DNA from 3 places in the Kitasatospora sp. NA04385 genome. Region 3 is predicted to be linked to each of the others. Evidence: riboswitches for the same ligand, from Rfam matches in the RefSeq annotation. Region 3 holds a riboswitch; each other region holds the start of a gene.

Region 1 (9,509 bases), 4.7 Mb from region 3:
CGCCGCCGCCGTCCTGCACGCCCTGGTCGACGGCGTCGCCCAGGGCGGCGTGGCGCTGGCCTTCGCCGGGCTGGTCGCGCTCGGCCAGTGCGCCGGGCCACCGCTGCCCGGCGACCGCGAGCCCGCCCCCGTCGCCACCGCCGTCGCGCTCGCGTACGCGCTGCTCGGGCCGCTGCACGGGCTGCCCACCACGCACGGGGTGCTACAGGTCGCCGCCGTCACCCTGGCGGGCACCCTGGCCGGGCTGGGCGTCCAGTTCGCCGGGCACCGCCTGCTGGCGGCCGTCCGGCACCGGCCGACCGTGCCGCTCCCCGGGCCGGACGCCGCCGCCCGCCGGCTGGTCACCGTCGCGTTCGCCGCGCTGCTGTTCCAGCCGCTGTACAACTCCGGCGTCACCGACCGGATGCCCGGGCCCGCGTACGGCGCGCTGCTGGCGGGCGTGGCCGCGCTGGCCGGGCTGGGCGACGCGGTGCTGGCCGCCGCCCAGCAGGGCTCCCGCACCGGGCTGCGGTACGCCGCCGCGCTGGACGACCAACTGCACGCGCTGCTCGGCATCGGCTCCGCGCAGGTCGCCACCGGGCTGCTGCTGAGCCTGCTCGCCGGGGAGGCCGGGCTGTGGGCGCTGCCGGTGTTCTGCCTGCCGCTGCTGCTCGCCCAGGCCTCCTTCCGGCGGGCCGCCGCGGTGCGGGCCACCACCGGGCAGACCATCGAGACGCTGGCCCGGGCCACCGAGATCGCCGGGTACACCACCCCGGGGCACGCCCGCCGGGTCGCCGACACGGCGTGCGCGCTGGGGCGCGAACTCGGGCTCGGCAGCCGGGAGCTGACGCTGCTGGAGTACGCCGCGCTGATGCACGACATCGGGCAGCTGTCGCTGGTCGAGCCCGTCCCGGGCGGCGCCACGGCGCTGCTGGCCGACGGCGAGCAGCAGCGGATCGCCCGGCTCGGCAGCGAGGTGATCCAGCGCACCGGGGTGCCCCGGCAGGTGTGGCAGCAGGTCGCCCGGCTGGCCGACCCGTGCCGCCTGGCCGACGGCCGGCACGACCCCACCCTGCCGCTGGCCTCCCGGATCATCCGGGTCGCCAACGCCCACGACGACCTGCGCACCGCCGCCGCCGACCGCCCCCGCGCGGGCCTGCTCGACCCGGTGGAGCACCTGCGGCTGGACGCCGGGCACGGCTACGACCCGGTGGTGCTGGACGCGCTGGCCCGGCTGGCCGCCGCGGCCACCGCGCCGCCCGCGGTCCGGACGGGCGCTGCCGCCCGGCGGCCTGAATGGCCGCGCGGGGCGCGCGGCCGGGGGCGGGCGTGGTTGGATGCGGTCGTGGCGGGAAGACCCGGAGGCGGGGCGACCCGGTGACGACCGACGGCAAGGGACCAACGTGAGGATCTTCCACCGCGCACGGCACCGTCCGTCGGCGACCTGGCGGCAGACCACCGACCGTGCGTTCACCCTGATCGGCGACGGCCGCTACGAGGACGCCGGGGCGCTGCTGGTGATGGCCGCGGACCTGGAGCCGTGGCTGTCCGACTCCTGGTTCAACCTGGCCCTGCTGCACAAGTTCCGCCGGGACTGGGAGCAGGCCCGCTCGGCCGGCCTGCGCGCCGTCGCGCTGCTCGACCGCCAGCACGGCGCCCCGGACTGGTGGAACCTGGGCATCACCGCCACCGCCCTGCAGGACTGGCCGCTGGCCCGCCGCGCCTGGCAGGCGTACGGGCTGCGGCTGCCCGGCGGGCCCGCCCTGGACGGGCCGATCGAGCTCGACCTGGGCACCACCCCGGTGCGGCTGTCCCCGGACGGCGAGTCCGAGGTGGTGTGGGGCCGCCGGCTCGACCCGGCCCGGATCGAGGTGCTGTCCATCCCGCTGCCGTCCTCCGGCCGCCGCTGGGGCGAGGTGGTGCTGCACGACGGCGCCCCGCACGGCGAGCGGGTCGCCGAGGGCGTCGCCTACCCGGTCTTCGACGAGATCGAGCTGTGGGCGCCGTCCCCCGTGCCGACCTGGGTGGTGCTGCTGCAGGCCGCCACCGCCGCCGACCGGGACGCGCTGGAGCGCACCGTCGCCGACGCCGGGTACGCCGCCGAGGACTGGACGTCCTCGGTGCGGCTGCTGTGCCGCACCTGCTCGGAGTCCCGGATGGCCATCGACGACGGCCACACCGCCCACCACGACCCGCACGACGACGGCGACCCGCTGCACCCCGGCCACCTCAGCCACCTCAGCCAGGGCGCGGCCGGCGGCCCCTGGCAGGTCGAGCGCGAGTGCGGGATCGCCGCGCCCGCCGGCCTGGTCCGGGCGCTGCTGGAGCGCTGGGCCGCGGCCTCCCCGGCCACCCGCGCCTACCGGGACCTCGAAGAGGTCTGCTGACCCCCGGCCGCCCCGCGCCCCGTACCCTGGACCGGTACACCAGGCGGATGCGGACGAAAGCGGAACCGAGCGATGGCCGAGCAGCACGACCACGAGCACGACCACGGACACGACCACGCGCACGAGGACACCGAGCCCCAGCGGGTGGTCGGCGAGGAGCCGGACCTGTCCAGGGGCACCGCGCGTCCGATCACCGTGGTCGGCAACCCGGTGCTGCACCGCGAGGTGCGGACCGTCACCGCCTTCGACGGCGAGCTGTCCGCGCTGATCGACGACATGTTCCAGTCGATGTACGCGGCGGAGGGCGTCGGCCTGGCCGCCAACCAGATCGGCGTCGACCTGAAGGTCTTCGTCTACGACTGCCCCGACGACGAGGGCGTCCGGCACGTCGGCCACGTGGTCAACCCGGTCCTGGAGGAGCTGCCGGCCGGCCGCCGCGTCCTGGACGACGGCCAGGAGGGCTGCCTGTCCGTCCCCACCGCCTACCAGGAGCTGGCCCGCCCCGACCACGCGGCCGTCACCGGCCAGGACAAGGACGGCAACCCCGTCCGGGTCGAGGGCACCGGCTTCTTCGCCCGCTGCCTCCAGCACGAGACCGACCACCTGTACGGGTACCTGTACATCGACCGGCTCTCCAAGCGCGACCGCAAGGACGCGCTGCGGCAGATGGCCGACGGCACCCCCAAGTACGCGACCGTCCCGAACGACTGACGGTCCGGCCGTAGCGCGCGAAGGGCCGCACCCCCGCGGGGGTGCGGCCCTTCGCCCTGCGGCCCGGAAGCGGCCTAGAAGTCGTCGTCGAAGGAGACCGAGCCCTCGACGGCGATCTGGTAGGCGGAGACCCGGCGCTCGAAGAAGTTGGTCAGCTCCTGGACGTTCTGCAGCTCCATGAAGCCGAACGGGTTGGTGGAGCCGTACCGGATCGGCAGACCGAGGCGGGCCAGGCGCTGGTCGGCGACGGCCTGGAGGTACTCGCGCATCGAGTCGGTGTTCATGCCGGGCAGGCCCTCGCCGCACAGGTCGCGGGCGAACTGGAGCTCGGCCTCGACGGCCTCCTCCAGCATCTCGGTGACCTGCTGGGCCATCTTGTCGTCGAAGAGGTCGGGCTCCTCCTCGCGGACGGTGTCGACCACCGAGAACGCGAAGTCCATGTGCATCGACTCGTCGCGGAACACCCAGTTGGTGCCGGTGGCCAGGCCGTGCAGCAGGCCGCGGCTGCGGAACCAGTACACGTAGGCGAAGGCGCCGTAGAAGAACAGGCCCTCGACGCAGGCCGCGAAGCAGATCAGGTTGAGCAGGAAGGCCCGGCGGTCCTCCTTGGTCTGCAGCGAGTCGAGGTGGTCGACCGCGTTCATGTATGTGAAGCAGAACTGGGCCTTCTGCGCGATGGAGGGGATGTTCTCCACCGCGGCGAAGGCGGCGTTGCGGTCCTCCGGGTCGGGCAGGTAGGTGTCCAGCAGCGTCAGGTAGAACTGGACGTGCACGGCCTCCTCGAACAGCTGCCGCGACAGGTAGAGCCGGGCCTCGGGGGAGTTGATGTGCTTGTAGAGGCTCAGCACCACGTTGTTGGCGACGATCGAGTCACCGGTGGCGAAGAACGCGACCAGCCGGCCGATCATGTGCCGCTCGCCCTCGGAGAGCTTGGCGAGGTCGGCGACGTCGGAGTGCAGGTCCACCTCCTCCACGGTCCAGGTGTTCTTGATCGCGTCCCGGTACCGGTCGTAGAACGACGGGTAGCGCATCGGACGGAGCGTCAGCTCGAAGCCCGGGTCGAGCAGCATCTTCTTCTGGTCTTCGGTGCTCATTACTGGCAGGCCTCGCAGGACTCGGGGTTCTCCAGCGAGCAGGCGATGGCGTCCTGCTCGGCCTGGGAGAGGGCGGGGGTCTGCACCGGGACGGGGGCGGCGGTGCGGGCGGCTCCGGACGCGGCCTGGGCGATCCGGGTCGCCGGGCGGGAGCGCAGGTAGTAGGTGGTCTTCAGACCGACCTTCCACGCGTAGGAGTACATCGAGGAGAGCTTGCCGATGGTCGGCGCGGCCATGAACAGGTTCAGCGACTGGCTCTGGTCGATGTACGGCTGGCGGGCGGCGGCCAGGTCGATCAGCGCGCGCTGCGGCAGCTCCCACGCGGTGCGGTACAGCGAACGGACCTCCTGCGGCAGCCAGTTGAACTCCTGGATGGAGCCGTTGGCGTCGCGCAGCGCGTCCCGGGTCTGCTGGTCCCAGACGCCGAGCTCCTTGAGCTCGCGCACCAGGTACGGGTTGACCTGGAGGAACTCGCCGGAGAGGGTCTCGCGCTTGAACAGGTTGGAGACCTGCGGCTCGATGCACTCGTAGACGCCGGCGATGGACGCGATGGTCGCGGTCGGGGCGATGGCGAGCAGCAGCGAGTTGCGCAGGCCCACCTCGGCGATCCGGGCGCGCAGCGCGTCCCAGCGCCCGGTCCACTGCGGGGTGGCCGCACCGAAGTGGTCGACGTGCAGCTGGCCGCGGGCGGCGCGGGTCTCGCCGTACGCCTCGTGCCGGCCGAACTTCTCGGCCAGGTCGGCGGAGCGCTCGTACGCGGTGAGCATGATGCGCTCGGCGATCAGGGTGGAGAGGGCGACCGCCTCGGCGGAGTCGAAGTCGATCCGCAGCTGGAAGAAGACGTCCTGCAGGCCCATCACGCCCAGGCCGACCGGGCGCCAGCGGGAGTTGGACGTCCCGGCCTCGGTGGTCGGGTAGAAGTTGATGTCGATCACGCGGTCGAGGAAGGTCACCGCGGTGCGGACGGTGGCGTCCAGGCGGTCCCAGTCCATCGCGTTCAGCAGGTCGGCGGCGGTGGCGCCGGGGGCGACGTGCGCGCCCAGGTTGACCGAGCCGAGGTTGCAGACCGCGGTCTCCGAGTCGTCGGTGACCTCCAGGATCTCGGTGCACAGGTTCGAGGAGTGCACCGTGCGGCCCGGCAGCGCGGTCTGGTTGGCGGCCCGGTTGGAGGCATCCTTGAAGGTCATCCAGCCGTTGCCGGTCTGCGCCAGGGTGCGCATCATCCGGGCGTACAGGGTCTGCGCGGGGATGGTGCGCACGGCCTTGCCCGCCAGTTCGGCCTTGACGTACGCGGCGTCGAACTCGGCGCCCCACAGGTCGACCAGCTCCGGCACGTCCGCCGGGGAGAACAGCGACCAGTCGGCGTTGGCGTTGACCCGGCGCATGAACTCGTCCGGGATCCAGTGCGCCAGGTTCAGGTTGTGGGTGCGCCGGGCCTCCTCGCCGGTGTTGTCGCGGAGCTCCAGGAACTCCTCGATGTCGGCGTGCCAGGTCTCCAGGTACACGCAGGCCGCGCCCTTGCGCCGGCCGCCCTGGTTGACCGCCGCCACGGAGGAGTCCAGGGTGCGCAGGAACGGCACGATGCCGTTGGACTGGCCGTTGGTGCCGCGGATCAGCGAGCCGCGCGAGCGGATCCGCGAGTAGGACAGGCCGATGCCGCCGGCGTGCTTGGACAGCCGGGCGATCTGCGCGTACCGGTTGTAGATCGAGTCCAGGTTGTCCAGCGGCGAGTCCAGCAGGTAGCAGGAGGACATCTGCGGGTGCCGGGTGCCGGAGTTGAACAGCGTCGGGGAGCTGGTCAGGTACTCCAGGCGGCTCATCAGGGTGTACAGCTCGGCGACCTCGCGCACCGACTCCTCGGAGGTTCCCACCGCCAGGCCCGCCGCCACGCGGAGCAGGAAGTGCTGCGGGGTCTCGACCACCTTGCGGGTGATCGGGTGGCGCAGCAGGTAGCGGGACTGCACGGTGCGCAGGCCGAAGTACTCGAAGCGGTCGTCGCCGGCCTCGTCGATCAGCGAGTCGAACAGGTCGGCGTGCTCGGCCACGAACGCGGCGGTGGCGTTGCCGATCAGGCCCTCGGCGTGGCCCACGGCCACCGAGGAGGAGAACGAGGTGACGTGCTGGGTGGCGGCCTCGTCGCGGATCTCCAGCGCCAGCAGGCGGGCGGCCAGCTTCGAGTACTGCGGGTCCTCGGCGATCATCGACGCGGCGGCCTCCACGGCCAGCCCGCGCAGCTCGGCGAAGTCCGAACCGGCGTGGCGGCCGCGCAGCGCGGCGGCGGCGACGTGGCCGGGGTCCACCTGGGGGAGGTCGGTGCTGCGGTCGGTGAGCAGCCGGAGCAGCGCCGCACCGGGATCGGTGAAGGCGTCGGCGGATCCCTGGGACGGCAGGGTGACTGAGGCGGCGACGGTCAAGGCGCACTCTCTCCTGTGGCGGCGGCGGACGTGGCTCTACGGGTGTCCGGCACCGCACGCGGCCAGGGGAGGGCAGCACGAAGGAACGAGAACGCGTTCCGGCGCGCCGAAGACCACCCCCGGTCCGCCCGCGAGACCGGACGGCAAAGCTGTGCTGCATGGCGTCTGCGGGGATGCCGTGTCGCACACCGTCGGCAGGTCCTCGGACTCCGCGGGCGTCGCTACAGCCCGCTCACCGTTGCGGGGCAGTCCCGGATTCTCACCGGATTCCCCTGCGTCGACAGCGAGAGTGAGCATACATGTAGTGGCGGCTGGAGCTGGAAGCACCAGATGTAGTAGCGCGTGTCGCGTCGGCGGCGCCGCGCGTAGACAACGAAAACCGCCCGCCGGAGCCCGACCCGGGCCCCGGCGAAGTCCGGTCGGAGCCCGGTCGAAGTCCGGTCGGAGCCCGGCGGCGGCATCGTCGGCAGGCGAAAGAGCGGTGAGGGGACCGGGGACTCCCGGGCCTCAGAACCGCATCGTGTAGACCAGCAGGTCGGTGCCGGGCGTCGGCGACCAGTCCCGCTCGGGGCTGCGGACGAAGCCCAGCGCGGCGTAGATCCGGTGCGCGGCGGTCATCGCCGGACGGGTGGAGAACGCCATCCCGGCCAGCCCGAGTTCCCGGCTGCGGCCGATCGCGGCCTCCACCAGCGCCCGGCCGACGCCGCGGCCGCGGGCCGCCGCGCCGACCGCGAGCATCCGGATCTCGCCCTCGGCGGGCCCGGCGACGTCCGCCCAGGCGGTGCCGCCGGGGGCGAAGGTCACGCAGCCGAGCACGGCTCCGGCGTCGTCGACGGCGACCAGGAGCTCGGCCTCCCGGCCGCGGCGGGCGGCGTCGCGCAGGAGCTCGACGTACGGCGAGTCGGGGCGGGTGTGGCCGTCGCCGACGAAGGCCTCGACGCTGACCTCCCCGGCTCCGGCGAGGTCGCGGTCGAGGGCGCGGCGGACGAGCGGGCGGACGGTCGGGGAGCGCATCCGGCCAGTGTGCCGGAACGGCCGCGGCGCGGGTCCGCCAGGTCCGGGTCGAACGGGTAGCCGGTCGGGCGGTGCGCGTTGTCGCGGCCGTGGCGGCCGTTGCGGTCCAGGTCGCGGCCGACCAGGACGCCGAGGAGTCCGAAACTGCCGATGAGGCCCAGCAGGGCGAGCGCGGTGGTCATGGCTCCACTGTCCCGCCGGGAGCGGGCCGGGACGAGTGGCAGGAACGCACCATTGCCACGAAATCCTGCCACTGCGATGCTGGGCGGATGCGGAAGCTGGAGAACGTCGCCGTCGTGGTGCTGGAGGAGATCCACCCCTTCGAACTGGGGGTGGCCTGCGAGGTGTTCGGCCTGGACCGGAGCGACTCCGGCCTGCCGGTCTACGACTTCGCCCTGGTCGGCGACCGGCCCGGGCCGATGCGCACCCACGCGGGCTTCACCCTCGACGTCCCGCACGGGCCCGAGCGGATCGCCGGGGCCGACCTGGTGATCGCCACCGCCACCGGCGTCCGCGAGCACTACCCCGAGGAGCTCTGCGCGGCGCTGCGGGCCGCCCACGACCGCGGCGCCCACCTGCTGTCGATCTGCTCCGGCAGCTTCCTGCTCGGCGCGGCCGGGCTGCTCGACGGCCGCCGCTGCACCACCCACTGGCGCTACGCCGCCCTGATGGCCGAGCGCTTCCCGCTGACCACCGTCGAACCCGACGTGCTGTACGTCGACGACCACCCCGTGATCACCTCGGCCGGCACCGCCGCGGGCATCGACGCCTGCCTGCACCTGGTCCGCAAGGTGCAGGGCGCCGAGGTGGCCCGGGAGATCGCCCGCCGGATGGTGGTCGCCCCGCACCGCGACGGCGGGCAGGCCCAGTTCATCAACCGCCCGCTGCCCGAGGCCGACGGCGAGTCGCTGGCCGGGGTGCTGGAGTGGATGCGCCACCACGTCGACCGGGAGACCGGCGTCGACCAGCTGGCCCGGCTCGCCCACATGTCGCCGCGCACCTTCGCCCGCCGCTTCCGCCAGGAGACCGGCACCACCCCGCACCGCTGGCTCACCGGCCAGCGGGTGCTGCTCGCCCAGCGCCTGCTGGAGTCCACCGGGCAGAGCGTGGACGAGGTCGCCGCCCGCTGCGGCTTCGGCAACGCCGCCGCGCTGCGGCACCACTTCGGCCGCCGGCTCGGCACCACCCCGCAGGCCTACCGGCGGGCGTTCGGCGGCCCGGCGCGGCCCGTCGAACCGGAGCCCGCGGGCTGAGGCGGCGGCGGGCAGTGGGGGACGGCGGGCAGCGGGCAGCCGGGGAGGGGCAGCCGGGGACGGCCGGGGCGGGGTCAGCCCGACAGGTGGCCGGTCTGGTTCCAGCCGGCCGGCCGCAGCCGCCCGTCGCGGGCCCGCCACACGCTGGTCGAGCAGTTCGCCACCGGGTCCAGTGCGAGCAGCTCCTGCTCGGGCAGCCGGTCCAGCACGTGCCGCAGCATCAGCACGGTGCAGTCGTGCGCCACCACCAGCACCGGCCGCCCCGCCTCCTCCTCGCCCAGGTCGCGCAGCAGGTCGCGCACCCGCAGCGCCACGTCCAGCCAGGACTCCCCGCCGGGCGGCCGGTAGTACAGCTCGCCCATCCGCCGCCGCCGCTCGGCCTCCGCCGGGTGGTCGCGCTCGATCGCCGCCTTGGTGAGCATCTCCAGCACGCCCAGCTCCCGGTCCCGCAGCCGCTCGTCGTAGCGCACCGCCAGCCCCACCGGGACGCCGCCCAGCCCGGACGCCTGGGCCAGCGCGATCCGGGCGGTCTCCGCGGTGCGCACGTACGGGGAGCACCACACCGAGCGGGGCCGGTCGGCGGGCGGCCGGGCGGCCCACCAGCGCCCCAGCTCGCGGGCCTGGTCCTGGCCGTGCAGGGAGAGCGGGATGTCGGCG
Region 2 (9,509 bases), 950 kb from region 3:
AGCTCCATGAAACGGGCGAGCAGGCCGTTCACGAAGGCCGGCGACTCGTCGGTGGAGAACTCCTTGGCGATCTCCACGGACTCGTCCAGGACCACCGCGTCGGGCGTCCCGTCCTCCCAGATCAGCTCGTACGCGCCGAGCCGGAGCACGTTGCGGTCGGCGATCGGCATCCGGTCCAGCGTCCAGCCCACCGCGTAGGTGGAGATCAGGTCGTCGATGGTGCGCGCGTGCTGCGCGTAGCCCTCGACCAGCTGCATCGTGTACTCCGCGACCTGCGGAATGCCCTCGTCCGGACGGGGGTCGCGCGCCCGCGCGATCCAGTCGGCGAGCACCCGTTCGGGGGACACGCCTCGGTGGTCCGCCTCGAACAGGATCTGGAAGGCCCGGGTGCGGGCCTTGCTACGTGCAGCGGCCACGGTTACTTGACCCGGCCGAGGTAGCTGCCGTCGCGGGTGTCGACCTTGACCTTCTCGCCGGTGGTGACGAACAGCGGCACCTGGATCTCGGCGCCGGTCTCCAGGGTGGCGGGCTTGGTGCCGCCGGTGGAGCGGTCGCCCTGGACGCCCGGCTCGGTCTCGGCGATGACCAGCTCGACCGCGGCGGGGAGCTCGACGTACAGCGGGGCGCCCTCGTTCTGGGCGACCAGGGCCTCGAAGCCCTCCAGCAGGTACTTGGCGGCGTCGCCGACGGTGGCGGAGTCGACCGGGACCTGGTCGTAGGTGTCCATGTCCATGAAGATGAACGCGTCGCCGTCGCGGTACGAGTACTGCATGGTCCGCTTGTCGACGTTGGCGGTCTCGACCTTGATGCCCGCGTTGAAGGTCTTCTCGACGACCTTGCCGGAGAGGACCTCCTTCAGCTTGGTGCGCACGAAGGCCGGGCCCTTGCCGGGCTTGACGTGCTGGAACTCGACGACGGTCCAGAGCTTGCCGCCGTCCAGCTTGAGGACCATGCCGTTCTTGAGATCGTTCGTGGTAGCCACGGGCGCACTTACTCCTGATATGTCCGCTGTCAAGGAACACCAAGCCGCGCGCCACCGCGACCGGGGTCGGTCACAGCGCGAGGAGCTCCTTGGTGGTGATGGTGAGCAACTCGGGCCCGCCCTCCTCGGGAGGCCGCACCACGAGCGTGTCCTCGATCCGGACGCCGCCCCGACCCGGGAGATGGACCCCGGGACCGACGGTGACCGGCACGCGATTGTCCAGTTTACCCATGTCGGCGGGCCCCAGGCGCGGAGCCTCCCGGATCTCCAGGCCGATGCCGTGCCCCAGGGCGTGGACGGACCGCTCGGCGTGGCCCGCGGCCTGGAGGATCGAGCGGGCCGCGTCGTCCGGGACGTGCTGCTCGACGCCCGGCCCGAGGGCCTCCCGGCCGGCCCGCTGGGCGTGGAAGACCAGGCGGTGCAGCTCGACCTGCCAGGCGGCGGGGGCGGCGCCGATCACGAAGGTGCGGGCGGTGGAGATGCCGTAGCCGCGGTAGCGGGCGCCGAGCGCGACGGTGAGGAAGTCGCCCTCCTCGACCCGGCGGTCGGTGGGCTGGTGGTGCTCCAGGCCGGAGTGGCTGCCGGTGCCGACGGAGACCGGGAAGGCGGCCCGGTCGGCGCCGTGGTCGATCATCCGGCGCTCCAGCTCCATCGCCAAGTGCCGCTCGGTGCGGCCGACCAGGATGGACTCCAGCAGTTCGCCGAGGGCCTGGTCGGCGATCTCGGCGGCGATCCGCAGGTCGGCGATCTCGTACTCGTCCTTGACCACCCGCAGCCGCTCCACCGCCCGGTCCAGGTCGAGCAGCCGGGCCGCCCCGGCGATCCGGGCGACGGCCCGGTGCCGGGTGACGGTGAGGTCGTGCTCCTCGACGGCGAGGTCGCCCACCCGCAGCCGGGCGGCGGCCTCGGCGGCGACGGACGCGGCGTCGGCCTCGGCGGGCACCGGCAGACGGGTGACCTCCGGGTCGGCCGGCCGTTCGCCGCCGCCGAGGCCGCCGTCGCCGGGCTCGGCGCCCTCGGGCACCGCGAGCACCGCGCGCTCGCGGGTGAGCAGCAGCGCGGCGCCGACCGGCGGGCAGCCGGTGAGGTAGCGGACGTTGGCCGGGCGCGTGATCAGCGCGGCATCGGCCCCGGAGGCGCTGCAGTGCTCACGGAGGCGTTCTCGTCGGGCGGAGTGCGCGTCTGACATGGTCCGAGCGTACGAACGGGGCCGGTGGGGCGCCTGTCGGGACCGGCTGGGCGGGTGGGGAATGCCGGTGCGGGCACCCGTGTTGTGACGTGGTGAAAACGGCAATCGTTGCCGGAAGAAGGAGGCCGAGACGATGGCGCGCAGCGAACTGCGACCGGTGGTCACGCTCCGGTCGACGGCGGGGACGGGCTTCACCTACGTGACCCGCAAGAACCGCCGCAACGACCCGGACCGGATGGCGCTGAGGAAGTTCGACCCGGTGGCCGGGCGGCACGTGGAGTTCCGCGAGGCCCGCTGACCGCGGCGGCCGTTCGCATCCGATCGTTTCTCGCACGACTCGCACGACTCGTAGGAGGAGGAGACATGCAGCAGGGAATTCACCCCGAGTACCGTCCGGTGGTGTTCCGGGACAAGACCGGGGGCCTGTCGTTCCTGACCCGCTCCACCGCCACGAGCGGGCGGACGGTCGAGTGGGCGGACGGTCGCACCTACCCGGTGGTGGACGTCGAGACCTCCTCGGCGAGCCACCCGTTCTACACCGGCCGGGCCAGGCTGCTGGACACCGAGGGCCGGGTGGAGCTGTACCGGCGCCGGTACGGCGGCTGACGGCACGCGCGGCGAAGGGCCCCGGGTCACCCCGGGGCCCTTCGCCCGTTCAGGCCGCGGACGTTCAGGCCGCGGACGTTCAGGCCGCGGGCGGGGGGACGGAGACCACCATGGTGACCCGGCACGGCACCTCGCCGTCGTTGCGGTAGCCGTGGGCGGCGGCGGCCTCGTAGGAGGCGGTGGAACCGGCCGGGACGCGGTGGTCGCGGCCGTCCAGGACGAGGGTGAGGACGCCCTCGTCGACCCGGGCGATCTCGACGGTGCCGGGCGGGTGCGGGTCGGAGGCGTGCGACTCGCCGGGGTGCAGGTGCCAGGCCCACAGCTCCAGCGGGCCGGGGGCCTCGGCGCCGCCGAGCAGGGTGCCGCTGCCGCCGTCGGGGCCGTTCCACAGCCGGACGGCGTCCTCGGCGGGGACGATCCGGACGGCCGAGGCGGCGTCGTAGTCGAGCAGCCGGGCGATCGAGACGCCGAGCGCGTCGGCGAGCCGGACCACGGTGCCGATGCTGGGGTTGGTGCGGGCCTGTTCGATCTGGACCACCATGCCGCGGCTGACCCCGGAACGGGCGGCCAGGGCGTCCAGGGTGTGGCCGCGGTCGAGGCGCAGGCGCTTGAGGTTGCGGGCGAGGGCCTGGGTGACGAGATCGGCGTCCGGCACGGGCAGTCCAATATTCTGGTTGGGAGGGTGCAGCAGGTTGAACTATGCTGCGGCGGCATCGACAGATCCACCGACTGTACTGCGGGGTCCACCATGCTGTCCGCCGACCGGTTCCTCCGGTGAGCGCCGCGTTCGCGCTGCTCGCCAGCCTGCTCTGGGGCGTCGCCGACTACGGCGGCGGGGCGATCACCCGGCGGATGCCCGCGCTGACGGTGGTGGTGCTCTCGCAGACCGCCGCCGCCGCGGTGCTCGCGGTCGCGGTGACCGCCACCGGCGGCTGGCCGGGGGCCTCTCCCGCCCTCTGGTGCGCGGTGGCGGCGGGCGTGATCGGGCCGTTCGCCCTGCTGGCCTTCTACCGGGCGCTGGCGCTCGGGCCGATGGGCGTGGTGTCGCCGCTGGCCACCGTCGGCGTGCTGGTCCCGATCGGGGTCGGCCTGTTCCTCGGCGAGCGGCCGGGCGCCGTCCAGGGCCTGGGCATCGCGGTGGCCGTCGCCGGGGTCGCCCTGGCCGGCGGCCCGCGGCGCGGCGGGGCCGCGGTGCAGCCGCGGGCACTGGCGCTGACCCTGGGCGCGGCCTTCGCCTTCGGCGCGGTGCTGACCCTGGTCGCGCAGGCCAGCGGGGGCGGCGCCCTGCTGCTGACGCTGTGCGTGCAGCGGCTGACCAACGCGGTGGTCGGCGCCGGGATGCTGGCCGCCGCGGCCCGCCGCCGGCCGCTCGGGCTGCGGGCGGGTCTGCGCGAACTGCCCGCGCTGACCGCCGTCGGGGTCGCCGACGTGGCCGCGAACGGCCTGTACGCGGCCGCCTCGCACCTGGGCTCGGTGGCGGTGGCGGCCGTGCTGGCCTCGCTCTACCCGGTGGTCACCGCGCTGATGGCGCGCGGCCTGCTGAAGGAGCGGCTGCTGCGGGTGCAGGTGGTGGGCGCGGGCCTCGCGGTGGCCGGGACGCTGATCCTGGCCGCCGGCTGACGCACCGCCAGGACGCCCCCGTCAGGACGCCCCCGGCGGGGAGCCCGGGTCAGGACGCGCCCGCCCCCGCGAACGTCCGGGAGCGCCTGGCGATCCGCCAGTAGCCGATCGCGGCGGCCCAGACCACCACGAACAGGCCGACGATCACGAAGCCGACGTTGTCCAGGCTGAGCCCGGCGATCCAGCCGGTGACCGGGTCCGCCAGGTCGAACTTCTCGTGCAGCACCGCGACCAGTTCGACGGTGCCGATCACGAAGGCCACCGCGATCGACAGCCCGGTGATGGTCAGGTTGTAGTACACCTTGCGGACCGGGTGGGAGAACGCCCACTGGTAGGCGAAGTTCATGAACGTGCCGTCCAGGGTGTCGAACAGGCTCATCCCGGCGGCGAACAGCAGCGGCAGGCAGACCACCGCGTACCAGGGCAGCCCGGAGGCCGCGCCGGAGCCCGCCATCACCATCAGGGTGACCTCGGTGGCGGTGTCGAAGCCCAGGCCGAGCACCATGCCGACCGGGAACATCTGGCCGGGGCGGCTGATCGAGCGGGTGGCCCGGTTCAGCAGCCGGGCCAGCAGGCCGCGGGCGTTCAGCTGCTTCTCCAGCTCGGCCTCGTCGTACTGCCCGGCCCGCATCGCCCGGAACACCCGCCAGATGCCCAGCAGGGCCACCAGGTTGAGTGCCGCGATCAGGTAGAGGAAGGCGCCGGACGCGGTGGTGCCGATGGTGCCCAGCACCCGGTGGGTGGTGGACTCCTCGTCCATCAGGGTGCCCGCCAGGGCCGCCCCGCCGGCCACCAGGCCGGCCATCAGCACCACCATCGAGGAGTGGCCGAGGGCGAACCAGAAGCCCACCGAGACCGGGCGGCGGCCGTCCGCCATCAGCTTGCGGGTGGTGTTGTCGATCACCGCGATGTGGTCGGCGTCGAAGGCGTGCCGCATGCCCAGGGTGTAGGCGGTGACGCCCAGGCCGACGCCGAACACCTGGGTGCCGACCCGGTACCCGTGCGGCGCGACCAGGAACAGCAGCGTCCCGAACGCCACCGCGTGCAGGGCCAGGATGACCGCCATCAGACCGGCCGTGCGCAGGGTGTCCTCGCGCCGCCAGCGGAAGGCGGGCAGCGGGGAGCCCGGGGCGTTCCCGGGCAGGGTCGATTCGGACGCGGTCATCCGCGGATCACGCTCCAGCACCTCGTGGATCACTTCGTGAGATGCCGCGGCCGGTCTCCTGGCTGACGGGGTGTTGCGCGCCGGCTCCCGGCCTTCCCGGCCGCGGGCGGCCAGTGGCACGGGGTGGGAGCCGACGACTCCCCGATCACAGTGGCGAGGGCCGCTCCGGACTCCCGCGGCGGACGCTCCCGCGCCCGCCGCGGCGCACCGGCTTCCCGAGCACCACGGCCCGCCCACCGTAGGCCCGGCGCGGGCCCGGCGGCAAGGGCGCACCCGGGCCCGGGTGGCGCAGATCACGCCAGGTCAGCGCGGTCCTGACGGCCGCTCAGGCCATCCAGAAGAACACGCAGGTCATCCGCTTCTCCTCCAGCGCGGCGCCGTGGTAGGCGGTCGCGGTGTGGATCAGGTTGGCGGTGTAGAGCAGCAGCCGGTTGTAGCGGTGCGGGACGACCAGGTCCTCGGTGAAGGAGTCCGGCGGGACGAAGCGGGTGCCCAGCGCGTCCACCAGGTTGTCGTGCGGGGCGACCACGCTGTTGCCGCCGAGCCGGCCGCCGGGGAAGCTCTGCCGGTGGAAGCTGGTGCCGCAGTGCTTGGGGACCGCCGGGTTGAGGTACAGCACGGCGGCGTAGCGGCACAGCGAGCGCGAGTCGGTGTGCGGGCGCGGCTCGCACTCCCCCGCGCCGACCACCTGCACGCAGTTGTGGTTGAAGGTGCCGCCCGCGGCCTCGTCCAGCGCCCAGATCCGCTCGGCCCCGGTGGACCGGCGGACCAGGTCCTCGACGTGCGCGAGTTCGTCCGGCTCCAGCCCGGGCATCGCGCGCAGGCCGGGCCAGGACTCGGGGCGGTGCGGGTAGCCCTCGTCCCAGTCGGTGCGCGCCAGGTGCCGGGCGCGCACCGCGTCCGGGTCCGGCAGGACGTCGTCCAGCACCCAGTAGTCGCGTCCCCTGGTGGGCTTGCGGTACGGCAGGACCGGGAGCGCCGGGGTGGGGCGCGGGCCCTGGAACGGTTGCACGGGCATGGACCCGACAATAGGAGCGGCGCTTCGGGGCCTCGCCCAAGACGTGGTCAACCTTGCGTCAAGGCTTGCCCGGCGGCGGGCCGGCGGCCGCCCGGTGACGGAGCGTCAGGACCGCTGGCAGCGCGGGCACCAGAACAGGTTCCGGGCGGCCAGCTCCTCGGTGCGGACCGGGGTCGCGCAGACCAGGCAGGGCTGGTCGTGCCGCCGGTAGACGTACACCTCGCCGCCGTGGTCGTCCACCCGGGGCGGGCGGCCCATCGCCTCGGGGGTGTGCTCGGGGCGGACGGTGTCGATCCGGCCGGCGGCCACGCCGTCGCGCATCAGGGCGACCAGGTCCGTCCAGATCGCGTCCCACTCGGGGCGGGAGAGGTCGCGGCCGGGGCGGTGCGGGCTGATGCCGAGCCGGAACAGCACCTCGGCGCGGTACACGTTGCCGACGCCGGCCAGCACCTTCTGGTCCATCAGCAGGGCGGCGACCGTGCTGCCGCTGCGGGAGATCCGCCGCCAGGCCGCGTCGCCCGCGTCGCCCGGGCGCAGCGGGTCCGGCCCGAGGCGGCGGTGGACGGCGGCCTTCTCCTCGGGGGTGAGCAGTTCGCAGGCGGTCGGACCGCGCAGCTCGGCGTAGCCGGTGTCGTTCACCATCCGCAGCCGGACCTGGCCGACCGGGTCCGGGGCGGCCCCCGCGCCGAACCGGTACGTCCCGTACAGCCCCAGGTGCACGTGCAGCCACTGCTCGCCGAAGCCCAGGAACAGGTGCTTGCCGTGCGCCTGCGCCTCGTCCAGCACCCGCCCGTCGATCAGCGCGGCCCCCTCCGCGAAGCGGCCCTGCGGGCTGGACACCCGCACCGGGCGCCCCCCGAACAGCTCGTCGTGCCGCCCGGCCAGGCGGTGGATCACATGCCCCTCGGGCACCGGCGTCAGCTCCTCGATCGTGATGGTCGCGAGGAGTCCATTCTCCCAGGGCGCTCGGACAACCGGGACGGCCCGGCTCAGAGGGCGGTGGCGGCCTCGCACAGGGCGGCCAGCTCGGTCAGCGCCAGGGCGGTGAAGTCCTGGCCGGGGCGGGCGGTCCAGCGGGCGAGGGCGGTGCGCAGGGCGAGCAGGGTGAGTTCGGCGGTGAGGACGGCGGCCTGCTCGGGCACGCCGCGCTCGCGCAGGGCGCCGGTGAGGGCGGTGGCGAGGGCCTCCCGCTTGAGCAGTTCGCGCTCGGTCAGCTCGGGGTTGGCGGCGACCACCTGCTGGCGCTCGCGGACCGTCCCGTGGCGCTCGGCGGTGAAGGCCTGCGCGCCGGCGGCGGCCAGGGCGGCCTCGGCGGCCCGCCGCGGGCCCGCCCCGGGCGGGGCGGCGGCCACCGCGCCGGTGAGCAGCCGGGCCAGGGCGTCGCCGCCGGAGAGCACCTCGCGCTTGTCCGCGAAGTGCCGGAAGAAGGTGCTCTTGGCCAGGCCCGCGCGCTCGGCGATCTCGGCGACGGTGGTGCGGTCGTAGCCCTGCCGGACGAAGAGCTCCAGCGCGGCGCGCTCCAGCCGTCCGCGGGCGTTCGGGTCCCATCTGGCCATGATCCGGATTCTACGTGACGGGACATGGTCGCATCACCGGGCCCGGCGGGCTATCGTGATGGGACAAGGTCTCATCACTCGGAGGTCCCTCCCATGCACGTCTTCGTCACCGGAGCCAGCGGCCACCTCGGCTCCGCCCTCGTCCCCGACCTGCTCGCCGCCGGCCACCGGGTCACCGGCCTGGCCCGCTCCGACGCCTCCGCCGCCGCGCTCACCGCCCTCGGCGCGGAGGTCCGGCGCGGCGACCTCGACGACCTGGACGGCCTGCGGGCCGCCGCCGCGGCCGCCGACGGCGTGGTGCACCTGGCCTTCAAGCACGAGGCGATGCTCGGCGGCGACTACGCCGGCGCGATGGCCGACGACCTGAAGGCCGTCCGGGCGCTGACCGAGGCGCTGGCCGGCACCGACAAGCCGCTGGTCGGCACCGGCGGGGCGGGCGTCGGCGGGGCGCCCGGCGTGGTCTCCGTGGAGAGCCGGGTCACCCCGGGCGCACCGCGCACCGAGGCCGAGCGGGTGATCGTCGACGCGGCCGCCGACGGGGTGCGCTCCAGCGTCGTCCGGCTCCCCCCGGTGGTGCACAGCCCGCTCGACCGGCACGGCTTCGTCCCCACCCTGATCCGGATCGCCCGCACCACCGGCACCTCGGGTTACCTGGGCGAGGGCACCAACCGCTGGCCCGCCGTCCACACCCTGGACGCCGCCCGCCTCTACCGGCTCGCCCTCGAACACGCCCCGGCCGGCACCCGCCTGCACGCCGTCGACGACGAGGGCGTGCCCTTCCGCGAGATCGCCGAACGCATCGGCATCCGGCTCGGCCTCCCCACCGCCCCCGTCGAGGAGGACCGCGCCGCCGAGCACTTCGGCTTCCTGTCCTTCCTCGTCCCGCTCGACATGCCCGCCTCCGCCGAGGCGACCCGCGCCCTGCTCGACTGGCGGCCCGCGCACCCGGGCCTGCTCGACGACCTCGACCAGGACCACTACTTCACCGAGGACTGACCCCCGTCGGCCCGGCGGCGGCGCCTCAGCGTGCCTGCAGCCGGCTCAGGATCGCCTGGTCCAGGGCCGCCGCCGTCTCCGGCACGCTCAGGTTGGAGTTGTCGATGATCGGCAGCCCCGAGGTGCGCCAGCCGGCCATCCGGCCGTGGATGCGGGCCACCTCGTCGTCGGAGAGGCGGCGGTTGCCGGAGCGTTCGGCGTTGCGGCTCAGGACGCGGTCGAGGCCGGGGAGCAGGACGACCGGGATCATGCCGGGGCCGATGTGGCGCTTCCAGCCGCCGAGGCCGATGGCGGGGCGGTCGGGGAAGACCGCGTCGTCGATGATGCAGGAGATGCCGTTGGCGAGGTAGTTGCGGCAGGCGAAGCCGCAGGTGCGG
Region 3 (9,509 bases):
GGTACAGCATGTCGACGCCCGAGCCCTCGCCGAACGGCGGGCGGCCGGTGGCGGCGTGGGCGATCAGCGCGCCGAGCGCGAAGACGTCCGCGGCGGAGGTCAACTCGCGGGTGCCGCCCGCCTGTTCGGGCGCCATGTAGGCGGGGGTGCCGAGCACCGTGCCGGTGCGGGTGAGCCGGCTCTGGTCGGCCGCGCGGGCGATGCCGAAGTCGATGAGCGTGGCGCCGTCCACGGTGAGCATGACGTTCGAGGGCTTCAGGTCCCGGTGGATCATCTCCAGGCCGTGCACCACCCGCAGCCGGGACGCCGTCTCCCGCAGCAGCAGCCACACCCGGGCCACGTCCAGCGGGCCGCCGTTGACCGCCAGGACCCGGTCCAGGGTGAGGCCGGGCACGTAGGCGGTGGCCAGCCACGGGGGCCGCGCCTCCCGGTCGGCCGCCAGCAGCGGCGCGGTGGCCTCCTCGGGCAGCCGCGCCAGGTTGTCCAGCTCGTGGCCGAAGTGCCGCCGGAAGTCCGGGTCCTCGACGAACGGCGGCAGCACCTGCTTGACCGCCGCGTACCGTCCCCCGACCACGCCCAGGTAGACCCGGCCCATGCCGCCCGCCCCGAGCCGCCCCAGCAACGGGATCGAACCGATCGTCCGTGGGTCGTCCCCCTCCAGCGGACCCGCCCCGCTGCCGGCCGGGTCGAATCCGGCCCCGCCCGCTCCCCCATGCCCTGTCATGACTGCGCATGCTAGCGAACGACGGTGTACGCAGCCTCACTTGAGGGCTGCGCACTCACCCCCCCGGGAGCGGACGTCTCCACGGACAGGCCGAGGTGGTCCCGGAGCGCGTCCCGGCCGGTCCCGGTGAGGGCGACGGCGCGGCCGGTGCCGATCCGGGTGATCCAGCCGGAGTCGAAGGCGTGGCGGCACAGGGCCGCACCGACGGCGCCGGCCACGTGCGGGCGGCGCTCGGTCCAGTCCAGGCACGACCGGACGGGCGGCCGCCGGGCGGTGGACGGCAGCACGATGCCGAGGTCGGCCAGCCAGGCGGCCCCGTCGCCGGTGAGCGTCGGCCCCTGCTCCCAGTCCAGCAGCCCCCGTTCGGTCATCGCCTCGGTGACGGCCACCCCGAGGGCGCCCGCCAGGTGGTCGTAGCAGGTCCGGGCCCGGGCCAGGGCCCGGCTCCGGCCGGCGGCGGGCAGTGAGCGCGGCGCGGTGGTGCGGCGGGGCGCCATGGCGGCGAGGGTCTCGATCAGCCGGGCCGTCTCGGGGTCGGCGAGGCGGACGTAGCGGTGGCGGCCCTGGCGCTCCTGGGCGAGCAGGCCCCCGCCGACCAGGAGGTTCAGGTGCTCGGTCGCGGTCGAGGCGGCCACCCCGGCGTGGCGGGCCAACTCGGTCGCGGTCCAGGCCCGGCCGTCCAGGAGCGCCAGGCAGAAGCCCGCGCGGGTGCCGTCCGCCAGGAGACCGGCCAGGGCGGCCAGGTCCGGGCCTTCCGGGTGCGTGTCGTGGTTCCTCATCGTGGTCCATCATCCACCGGCGATCCTTCGGCGACGGCCGAAGGGTCCCCGCCCTACGGTCGACCCCCATGAACACCGGAACACCCAGCAGCACGCCCCACGACACGCCCCACGACACGTCGGCCGCTCACGTGGCCATCGAGCCGAGCATCCTGTACTTCGGCACGCCGGTCGTCCTGCTCTCGACGGAGAACGAGGACGGCTCCGCCAACCTGGCGCCGATGTCCTCGGCCTGGGCGCTCGGCCAGGTCGTCGTCCTCGGCCTGGGCCCCGAGGGGCAGACCGCGCGCAACCTCCTCAGCCGACCCGATCTCGTGGTCAACCTCCCCGCGCCCGCCCAGTGGCCGGCGGTGGAGCGGCTGGCGCCGCTGACCGGACGCACCCCGGTGCCGGTGGACAAGCGCGGCGCCTTCCGCTTCGAGCCGGACAAGTTCGCCGCCGCCGGTCTGCGCCCGGAACCCTCCGAGCTGGTCCGGCCGCCCAGGGCCGCCGCCTGCCCCATCCAGTTGGAGGCCCGCGCCGCACGGGTCCGACCCGATGCCTCCGGGGCCTTCCTCATCGCCGAAGCCCACGTCCTCAAGGTCCACGCCGACCCGCGCCTGGTCGTCCCGGGCACCCAGCACATCGACCCGGCCGCGTGGAGCCCGCTGATCTACAACTTCCGCCACTACTACGGACTGGGCCCCGAACTCGGCCGGAGCTTCCGCTCCCAGACGCCCGGGCGCAGCCGCTGACCGCCCGCGGAGACGCGCACCGCGCCCAGCCGGGCGGGGCGTCCGAGTGAACGGCTCCCGGCCGGACCGGGCCTGACGTCGAGTCAGGCGGACGGTCCGGCGGGGGCGTCCACCGGGAATTCCGGGCGCGAGTTCTGCCGGGACGGTTGACCAGATTGAAGTGGCCATGGCACTTTCGTCCGGCGCGGGCGTGCACCGACCGGTAGCACGTCTGCGATCCCCCACAAGGAGAGCCATGTTCAAGAGATTCGCCGCCGCACTCGGCGCGGGCACCGTCCTCGCCGGCGCCCTCACCATCGGTGCCGCTCCCGCGCAGGCCGTCCAGGCCGGCGACCTGACCTCCACCATCGCGCTGAGCAACTGCTCGGCCTCGCTGGTCCGTTACCCCTCCTCGGTGGACACCGACCGGGCGCTGATGCTGACCAACGGCCACTGCCTGCCGACCATGCCGGCGGCCGGCGAGGTCATCCAGAACGTGAACTCCAGCCGCAGCGGCACCCTGCTCAACTCCTCCGGCGCCTCGCTCGGCAGCGTCCAGTCCGACAAGGTGCTGTACGCGACGATGACCGGCACCGACGTCGCGCTCTACCAACTCACCGACACCTTCGCCTCGATCACCTCCAAGTACGGGGCGACGGCGCTGACGATCAGTGACACCCACCCGGTCGACGGCTCCTCCATGTACATACCCTCCTCGTACTGGAAGCAGGTCTGGAACTGCTCGATCAACGGGTTCGTCGGAACCCTGCGCGAGGACACCTGGACCTGGCGCGACTCGCTGCGCTACAGCGCGGGTTGCAACACCACGCACGGCACGTCCGGTTCGCCGATCGTCGACGCGACCAGCCGGAAGGTCGTCGGCATCAACAACACCGGCAACGACGACGGTGCCATGTGCACCTTGAACAACCCGTGCGAGGTGGCCGCGGACGGCACCACGACGGCCACCAAGGGCCAGAGCTACGGTGAGGAGACCTACTGGTTCACCACCTGCCTGGGCACCGGCCGGGTCATCGACCTCGGCGTCAGCGGCTGCCTGCTGACCAAGCCCGCCGGTGCGGCCGTCTCGGTCACCAGCCCGGGCAACCAGTCGACGGCGGTCAACGGTTCGGTCAGCCTGCAGATCGCGGCCTCCGGGGGCACCGCGCCGCTGAGCTACTCGGCGACCGGGCTGCCCACCGGCCTGTCGATCAACGCCTCCACCGGCGTGATCAGCGGCACCGCCACCGCGGCCGGCACCTACAACGTGACCGTCACCGCCAAGGACGCCGCCAACAAGACCGGCACCGCCTCCTTCACCTGGACCGTCACCTCCGGCGGCGGCACCGGCTGCACCCCGGCCCAGCTGCTCGGCAACCCCGGCTTCGAGACCGGCACCGCCGGCCCCTGGACCGCCACCTCGGGCGTCGTCAACAACTCCTCCTCCCAGGCCGCGCACGGCGGCTCCTGGAAGGCCTGGCTGGACGGCTACGGCTCCGCCCACACCGACACGCTCTCGCAGACCGTCACCATCCCGGCCGGCTGCAAGGCCACGCTGAGCTACTGGCTGCACATCGACACCGCGGAGACCACCACCTCCACCGCCTACGACAAGCTCACCGTCACCGTCAACGGCACCACGGTCGCCTCGTACTCCAACCTCAACAAGGCCACCGGCTACACCCAGAAGACCGTCGACCTGTCGGCCTACGCCGGCCAGAGCGTCACGGTGAAGTTCAACGCCGTCGAGGACGCCTCGCTGCAGACCTCCTTCGTCATCGACGACACCGCCGTCCAGACCGGCTGAACCCACTGACGGCCTGAACGGCCGAACCCACTGAACGGCCGAACCGCCCGACCGCCCGGTCCCGGACCGGGCGGTCGGGCCGTCGGTCAGGCGGGGGACTCTTCGGGCGGGTCGGGGAGCAGGGCCGGGACGGGGTGCGGGCGGCTGTCGGGGCCGATCGCGACGAAGACCAGGCGGGCCGTCGCGACGTCGGTGACCGGGCCGGTCAGGTTCCAGCGCTCCGAGGTGACGGCCACCGAGACGTCCATGGAGGTGCGTCCGGCGCGTTCGACCCGGGCGTGGACGGTGAGCAGGTCGCCGGCCCGGACGGGGGCGAGGAAGGACATCCCCTGCACGGAGGCGGTGACCGCGGGAACGCCCGCGTGGCGACCGGCGGCCGCGGCGGCGGCGTCGTCGATGAGCTTCATCACCACGCCGCCGTGCACCGTCCCGTAGAGGTTGGTGTCGTGCTCGCTCATGATGTGGGCCAGCCTGACGGCGGACTCGGCCGGGGTGCGGGCGGGGGCGGGGGTGGTGGTCATCGGGCGGTCACCCCGGATCGGGCGGGTCGGACGGCGTGCTGCACGGAACTCTCCTTCGCGAGTTCGCGGACCCGGGCACGCGGACGGGGCGGCCGGACCGGTGAGCGTCCGCCGTCGCCGCCGCCCGCCCTCGGGGTCGCGGTGGGGCCGCGGACCACCGTGGTCCGCGGGCAGCGGCAGGTCTTCGGACTCGCGGGCACGCCCACCCCGTGAGGAGGTGGACTCCTACTGGCCGTCGCTTCCCGGGCCCGTGCGGGCCCAGTGCGTATGACGGCGGTCGTTCCCGCTCACCGCTGCGGGGCAGTCCCGGATTCCCACCGGGTTCCCTCTTGCGACGCACCCGCCCTGGAGGGGCGGGGCGAACCGGCTGCGCTCGCCACTCTACGTCCACCGCACCGCCCCGGAGGCCCGGGGGTGGTCCGGGTTCCGGCAGGTCGCAGGCGTGCGGTCGGCCCGGGGCCGGGCTACCGGGGTGCGGCGGAGAAGTGCACCGGCGCCTCGAAGGCGGCCCGGCGGGCGGCGCGGCGGAAGACGGCGAGCACGGCCGGGCCCGCGAGCAGCACGGCCAGCGCGGTGGTGACGGCGCGTCCGGTGTCCCAGCCGAGCGAGGTGGCCAGGTCGAACAGCAGGTAGCGGTGCCACTGCTCGGTGAAGGGCAGGCCGGGCAGGTAGGCGATCGAGCTGTGCGGGTCGAGGGAGAACGGCCAGAACGAGAGGTTCAGCAGGAAGCCGAACAGGTAACCGGACAGCGCCCCGTACCCGGCCAGCAGCAGCACCTCGGCCCGGCCGCGCAGCCGGGGCAGCAGGCCCGCGACCAGGCCGACGAAGGCGCAGCCGAACATCTGGTACGGCATCCACGGGCCGACGCCGCCGGTGAGCAGCGCGGAGGCGAACAGCGAGGTGCAGCCGAGGGTGAAGCCGAAGCCGGGGCCGAAGACCCGGCCGGCCAGCACGAGGAGGAAGAAGACGGTCTCGACGCCCGCGGTGCCGGCGCCGAGCGGGCGCAGCCCGGCGTTGACGGCCGAGAGCACGCCCAGCATGGCCAGCGCCTTGGCGTCGATGCCGCCCGAGGCGATCTCCGAGACCACCACGGCCAGGATCAGCACCAGCAGCGCCCCGAAGATCAGCGGCGGCGCGTACGCGGACCCGAAGCGGCCCGGCGCGACGACGAACGGCCAGGTGAAGGCCACCAGACCGGCGAAGGCGGCGCCCGCGATCACGGCCCGGGCCCGGAGCGGGATGCGGACGGCCCGGACGGCCCGGGCGGCGGCGCTCATCGGGCCGCCTCCGGGGCGGGGAGGGCGGCGGCGCTCATCGGGCCGCCTCCGGGGCGGGGAGGGCCGCGGCCACCTGGCGGACCGTCAGCCACGGGAGCGGGGCGAGCACCTTGGCGGTCTGCGGGGCGAAGACCGGCGAGGCGGTGAGCACGGCCGGGGCCGGACCGTCGGCGACGACCTCGCCCTCGGCCATCACCACCACCCGGTCCGCGGCGGCGGCCGCGAACTCCACGTCGTGGGTGGCGACCAGCACGGCCCGGCCCTCGGCGGCCAGCCGGTCGACGATCGCGGTCAGGGCCTCCTTGGCCGGGTAGTCCAGGCCGCGGGTGGGCTCGTCGAGCAGCACGACGGGCGGGGCCGCGGTGAGCTGGACGGCGAGGACGAGGGCCAGTTGCTGGCCCTCCGACAGGTCGCGCGGGTGCAGCCGGCCCGGGATGCCGGGGGCGAGGGCGTCGAGCAGGGCCCGGGCGCCCCGGCCCGGCGCGGGCCCGGACTCCCGGTCGGCCTGGGCGAGTTCGGCGTCCACCGTGTCCAGGTACAGCAGGTCGGACGGCGTCTGCGGGACCAGCCCGACCAGCCGCCGGGCCGCCGCCGCGGGCACCCGCTTCGGGTCCCGCCCGTCCACCCGCACGGTGCCGCCCTGCCGGGCGCCCGAGCCCTGCAGCGCCCACAGCAGCGAGGACTTCCCGGAGCCGTTGCGCCCCATCAGCGCCACCACCTGCCCGGCCGCCAGGTCGAGCGAGACCTCCCGGACGGCGACCTGCCGTCCGTGCCGGACCACCACCCGTTCGGCGGTGAGCACCGTCTCCCCGGCGGCGCCGGTGCGCCGCGGCGGCGGCACGGGACGCGCGGAGAGCCGCTCGCGCAGCGGCCCGGCGGCCCGGCGGGCGTCGCGCACCGACAGCGGCAGCGGGTGCCAGCCGGCCAGTCGGCCCAGCTCGACGACCGGCGGGGCGATCGCGGTCGCGGCGAACAGCTCGGCGGGCGGCCCGTGCCGGACGGTGCCGTCCCCGGGCAGGTACGCGACGCTGTCGGCGTACTGCACCACCCGCTCCAGCCGGTGCTCGGCCAGCAGCACGGTCACCCCCAGGTCGTGCACCAGACGGGTGATCGCGGACAGCACCTCCTCGGCCGCGGTCGGATCGAGCGCCGAGGTCGGCTCGTCCAGCACCAGGACGCGCGGGTGCGCGGTGAGCACCGAGCCGATCGCCACCCGCTGCTGCTGGCCGCCGGACAGCTCGTGCAGCGCCCGGTGCCGCAGCTCGGCCAGGCCCAGCAGGTCGAGGGTCTCCTCCACCCGCTTGCGCATCACCTCCGGCGGGACGGCCAACTGCTCCATCGCGTAGGCGAGTTCCTCCTCCACCGTGTCGGTGGTGAACCCGGCCAGCGGATCCTGCCCCACCACGCCCACCACGTCGGCGAGTTCGCGCGGCGGGTGGTGCGCGGTGTCCCGCCCGTCGACCGTCACCCGGCCGTGCAGGGTGCCGCCGGTGAAGTGCGGCACCAGCCCGTTCACCGCGCCCAGCAGCGTCGACTTGCCGGAGCCGGTCCGGCCCACCACCAGGCACAACTCGCCCTCCGGAACGGTCAGTCCGACATCCCGGAGGACCGGCTCGGACGCGCCGTGGTACACCACGGAGACCTGGTCGAAACGGATCACTCGGACACCTCGGAGAGTTCGCGGTCGGCGGCGGGGCGCGGGGACGGCCGGGCGGGGCGCGGGGACGGCCGGGTGGGGCGCGCGGACGGCCCGGCGGGGCGGTCGGCGGGCGGCCCGGCCGTCCCCGCGCCCCCGCCGCCCCGGCCAGCAGCAGGGCCAGCGCCGGGACCGGCGGGAGGGAGGGCCAACTCAGCGGGTACAGCGAGGGGTTGAGGTCGGTGGCGGCATAGCCGACGGTGACGCACAGCAGCACGGCGGCGGCGACACCGCACCCCGCCACCCCCCACTCGGCGCCCCGCCACGGATCGGGCCGGTACGTGGTGCGCCGCACCCGCCGCCCGCCCAGCGCCAGGCCCGCCACGCACAGCGCCGACCCGGCCGCCAGCCCCGGCAGGCCCAGCCAGGCCGGGGCCGTCCCGTCCAGCAGCCCGTACAGGCCGGTGCACAGGCCGCCCATGCCCGACAGCAGCAGCGCGCCGGTGAGCCGCCGGGAGGCCCGGGTGGCGGTGCCGGAACGGCCGTAGCCGCGCGAGTCCATCGCCGCCGCCAGGTGCAGCGAGCGGTCCAGTGCGTCGCTCAGCACCGGCACCGCGATCCCGCGCAGCGCCCGCAGCCCGCCGGTCTGCCCGGCCCGCAACCGCCTTGCCCGGCGCACCCGTTGGACGCTCGCCACCAACTGCGGGGCGACGCTCAGCGACACCGTCACCGCCACCCCCAGCTCGTACAGCGCGCCCGGCAGCACCCGCAGCGCGCGCTTCGGATTGGCCAGCGTGTTGGCCGCGCCGATGCAGCACATCAGGCACGCCAGCCGCAGCCCGTCCACCGCCGAGGACAGCACCGCCTCCAGCGACACCGGGCCGCCGATCTCGATGCCCGCGTACCAGGCGGGGGTGGGGAGGTGCGGCAGAGTGAGGATCACGTGGTCGTCCGGCGTCACCCCGGTGGCGAACACGCACCGGAACAGCACCCGGATCGCCACGATCGTCAGCGCCAGCCACAGGTAGTACCGGAAGCCGCGCGCCCACGGGGCCTCGGTGCGGCGCGCGGTCACCACGAAACCCAGCACCGCCAGGACCAGCAGGAGCAGCAGCGGATTGGTGGTCCGCGACGCCGCTGTGCCCAGCGCCAGCGCCCACGCCCACCAGGCCAGCGGGTGCAGGTCGCGCGGGATCCGCCGGCCGGAGTCGACCGCCTCGCGCGGGCTCACTCCTCGGCCGGCCCGTCACCGGCCGCCCGGCGGCGGCGCACCGCCACCACCGCCGTCGCGGTGCCCAGCGCGGCCACCAGCGCCACGCCCGTCACCACCGGGGCGATCGAGCCGGAGGAGCGGCGCGGGGCGTCCCCGAGCGGGGCGGCGTCCATCGGGGCCGGGGAGGTGCCGCTCGGGGCGGGCGACGGGGAGCCGGTGGGCGGCGCGGAGGGTGAACCGGAGGGCGCGTCGGAGGCGGTCGCGGCGGCGGACGCGGAGTCCGACGGGGCGGGGGAGGGCGGCGTCTCGGCGGCGGGGTCGGTGGGTGGCGCCCCGTCCGAACTGCCTCCGGTGCCACCGCCGTTGCCGGTGCCGCCGTTCTTCGGGGCGCCGGTCGCGGCCTTCGTCGCGCCGCCCCCGGTGCCGCCACCGCTGCTGGTGCCGCCGCCACCGCCGGTGCTGCCGGTACCGCCGTTCGTGCCGGAGCCCGAAGTCGATCCGCCTGAAGTCGAGCCGCCCGGAGCCGAGTTGTGGGCGCGCACCGAGTCGGGCGAGAAGGACGGGCCGCCGCGGGTGCCGCCGATGTCGGTCTCGCCGAACACCCAGGCATCGACGCCGCCCGGCACCGGCTTGTAGCTCATCGCCCCCAACTGGCTGTAGGACCAGGTGTTCTGGCCCGGATCGGCGTGCCAGTACGACCAGTACGCGGTGGCCGGCGGGGTCAGCACGCACTTCTCCTGCTCGGGCGGCGGGAACTGTTTGCCGCCCTGGTAGCCGCTGTACCCGATCCGGCAGATGAAGCCCGGGCCGTCGTGCTGGGTGCCGGTGGTCTTCCAGCC

Evidence for each region. A riboswitch is a leader RNA that binds a small molecule or an ion and turns the genes downstream of it on or off. The one in region 3 is predicted to bind cobalamin.
Region 1: linked by a shared signal. The riboswitch ahead of HUT16_RS22670 (ribonucleoside-diphosphate reductase subunit alpha) and the one ahead of HUT16_RS01675 (acyl-CoA thioesterase) in region 3 are both predicted to bind cobalamin.
Region 2: linked by a shared signal. The riboswitch ahead of HUT16_RS05700 (HoxN/HupN/NixA family nickel/cobalt transporter) and the one ahead of HUT16_RS01675 (acyl-CoA thioesterase) in region 3 are both predicted to bind cobalamin.

What each region holds. Positions count from the first base shown of each region.
Region 1 covers NZ_CP054919.1:5,051,384-5,060,892, forward strand. The annotation lists gene HUT16_RS22650 (HD-GYP domain-containing protein) at 1-1,360, shown strand, start outside; gene HUT16_RS22655 (hypothetical protein) at 1,383-2,366, shown strand; gene def (peptide deformylase) at 2,439-3,077, shown strand; gene HUT16_RS22665 (ribonucleotide-diphosphate reductase subunit beta) at 3,152-4,171, opposite strand; gene HUT16_RS22670 (ribonucleoside-diphosphate reductase subunit alpha) at 4,171-6,585, opposite strand; cobalamin riboswitch at 6,761-6,899, opposite strand; gene HUT16_RS22675 (GNAT family N-acetyltransferase) at 7,093-7,599, opposite strand; gene HUT16_RS22680 (GlxA family transcriptional regulator) at 7,869-8,852, shown strand; gene HUT16_RS22685 (histidine phosphatase family protein) at 8,927-9,509, opposite strand, start outside.
Region 2 covers NZ_CP054919.1:1,333,391-1,342,899, forward strand. The annotation lists gene nusB (transcription antitermination factor NusB) at 1-416, opposite strand, end outside; gene efp (elongation factor P) at 419-982, opposite strand; gene HUT16_RS05675 (aminopeptidase P family protein) at 1,053-2,171, opposite strand; gene rpmG (50S ribosomal protein L33) at 2,305-2,469, shown strand; gene HUT16_RS05685 (type B 50S ribosomal protein L31) at 2,535-2,777, shown strand; gene HUT16_RS05690 (XRE family transcriptional regulator) at 2,857-3,432, opposite strand; gene HUT16_RS05695 (DMT family transporter) at 3,552-4,397, shown strand; gene HUT16_RS05700 (HoxN/HupN/NixA family nickel/cobalt transporter) at 4,447-5,562, opposite strand; cobalamin riboswitch at 5,593-5,804, opposite strand; gene HUT16_RS05705 (DUF6445 family protein) at 5,888-6,580, opposite strand; gene HUT16_RS05710 (Fpg/Nei family DNA glycosylase) at 6,686-7,492, opposite strand; gene HUT16_RS05715 (helix-turn-helix domain-containing protein) at 7,570-8,136, opposite strand; gene HUT16_RS05720 (SDR family oxidoreductase) at 8,230-9,132, shown strand; gene HUT16_RS05725 (AAA family ATPase) at 9,158-9,509, opposite strand, start outside.
Region 3 covers NZ_CP054919.1:383,960-393,468, reverse strand. The annotation lists gene HUT16_RS01695 (serine/threonine-protein kinase) at 1-724, opposite strand, end outside; gene HUT16_RS01690 (helix-turn-helix domain-containing protein) at 736-1,503, opposite strand; gene HUT16_RS01685 (flavin reductase family protein) at 1,572-2,237, shown strand; partial or broken gene HUT16_RS39610 (serine protease) at 2,404-3,090, shown strand; partial or broken gene HUT16_RS37710 (putative Ig domain-containing protein) at 3,301-4,023, shown strand; gene HUT16_RS01675 (acyl-CoA thioesterase) at 4,110-4,544, opposite strand; cobalamin riboswitch at 4,723-4,875, opposite strand; gene HUT16_RS01670 (ECF transporter S component) at 5,009-5,821, opposite strand; gene HUT16_RS01665 (ABC transporter ATP-binding protein) at 5,856-7,481, opposite strand; partial or broken gene HUT16_RS01660 (CbiQ family ECF transporter T component) at 7,612-8,688, opposite strand; gene HUT16_RS01655 (hypothetical protein) at 8,685-9,509, opposite strand, start outside.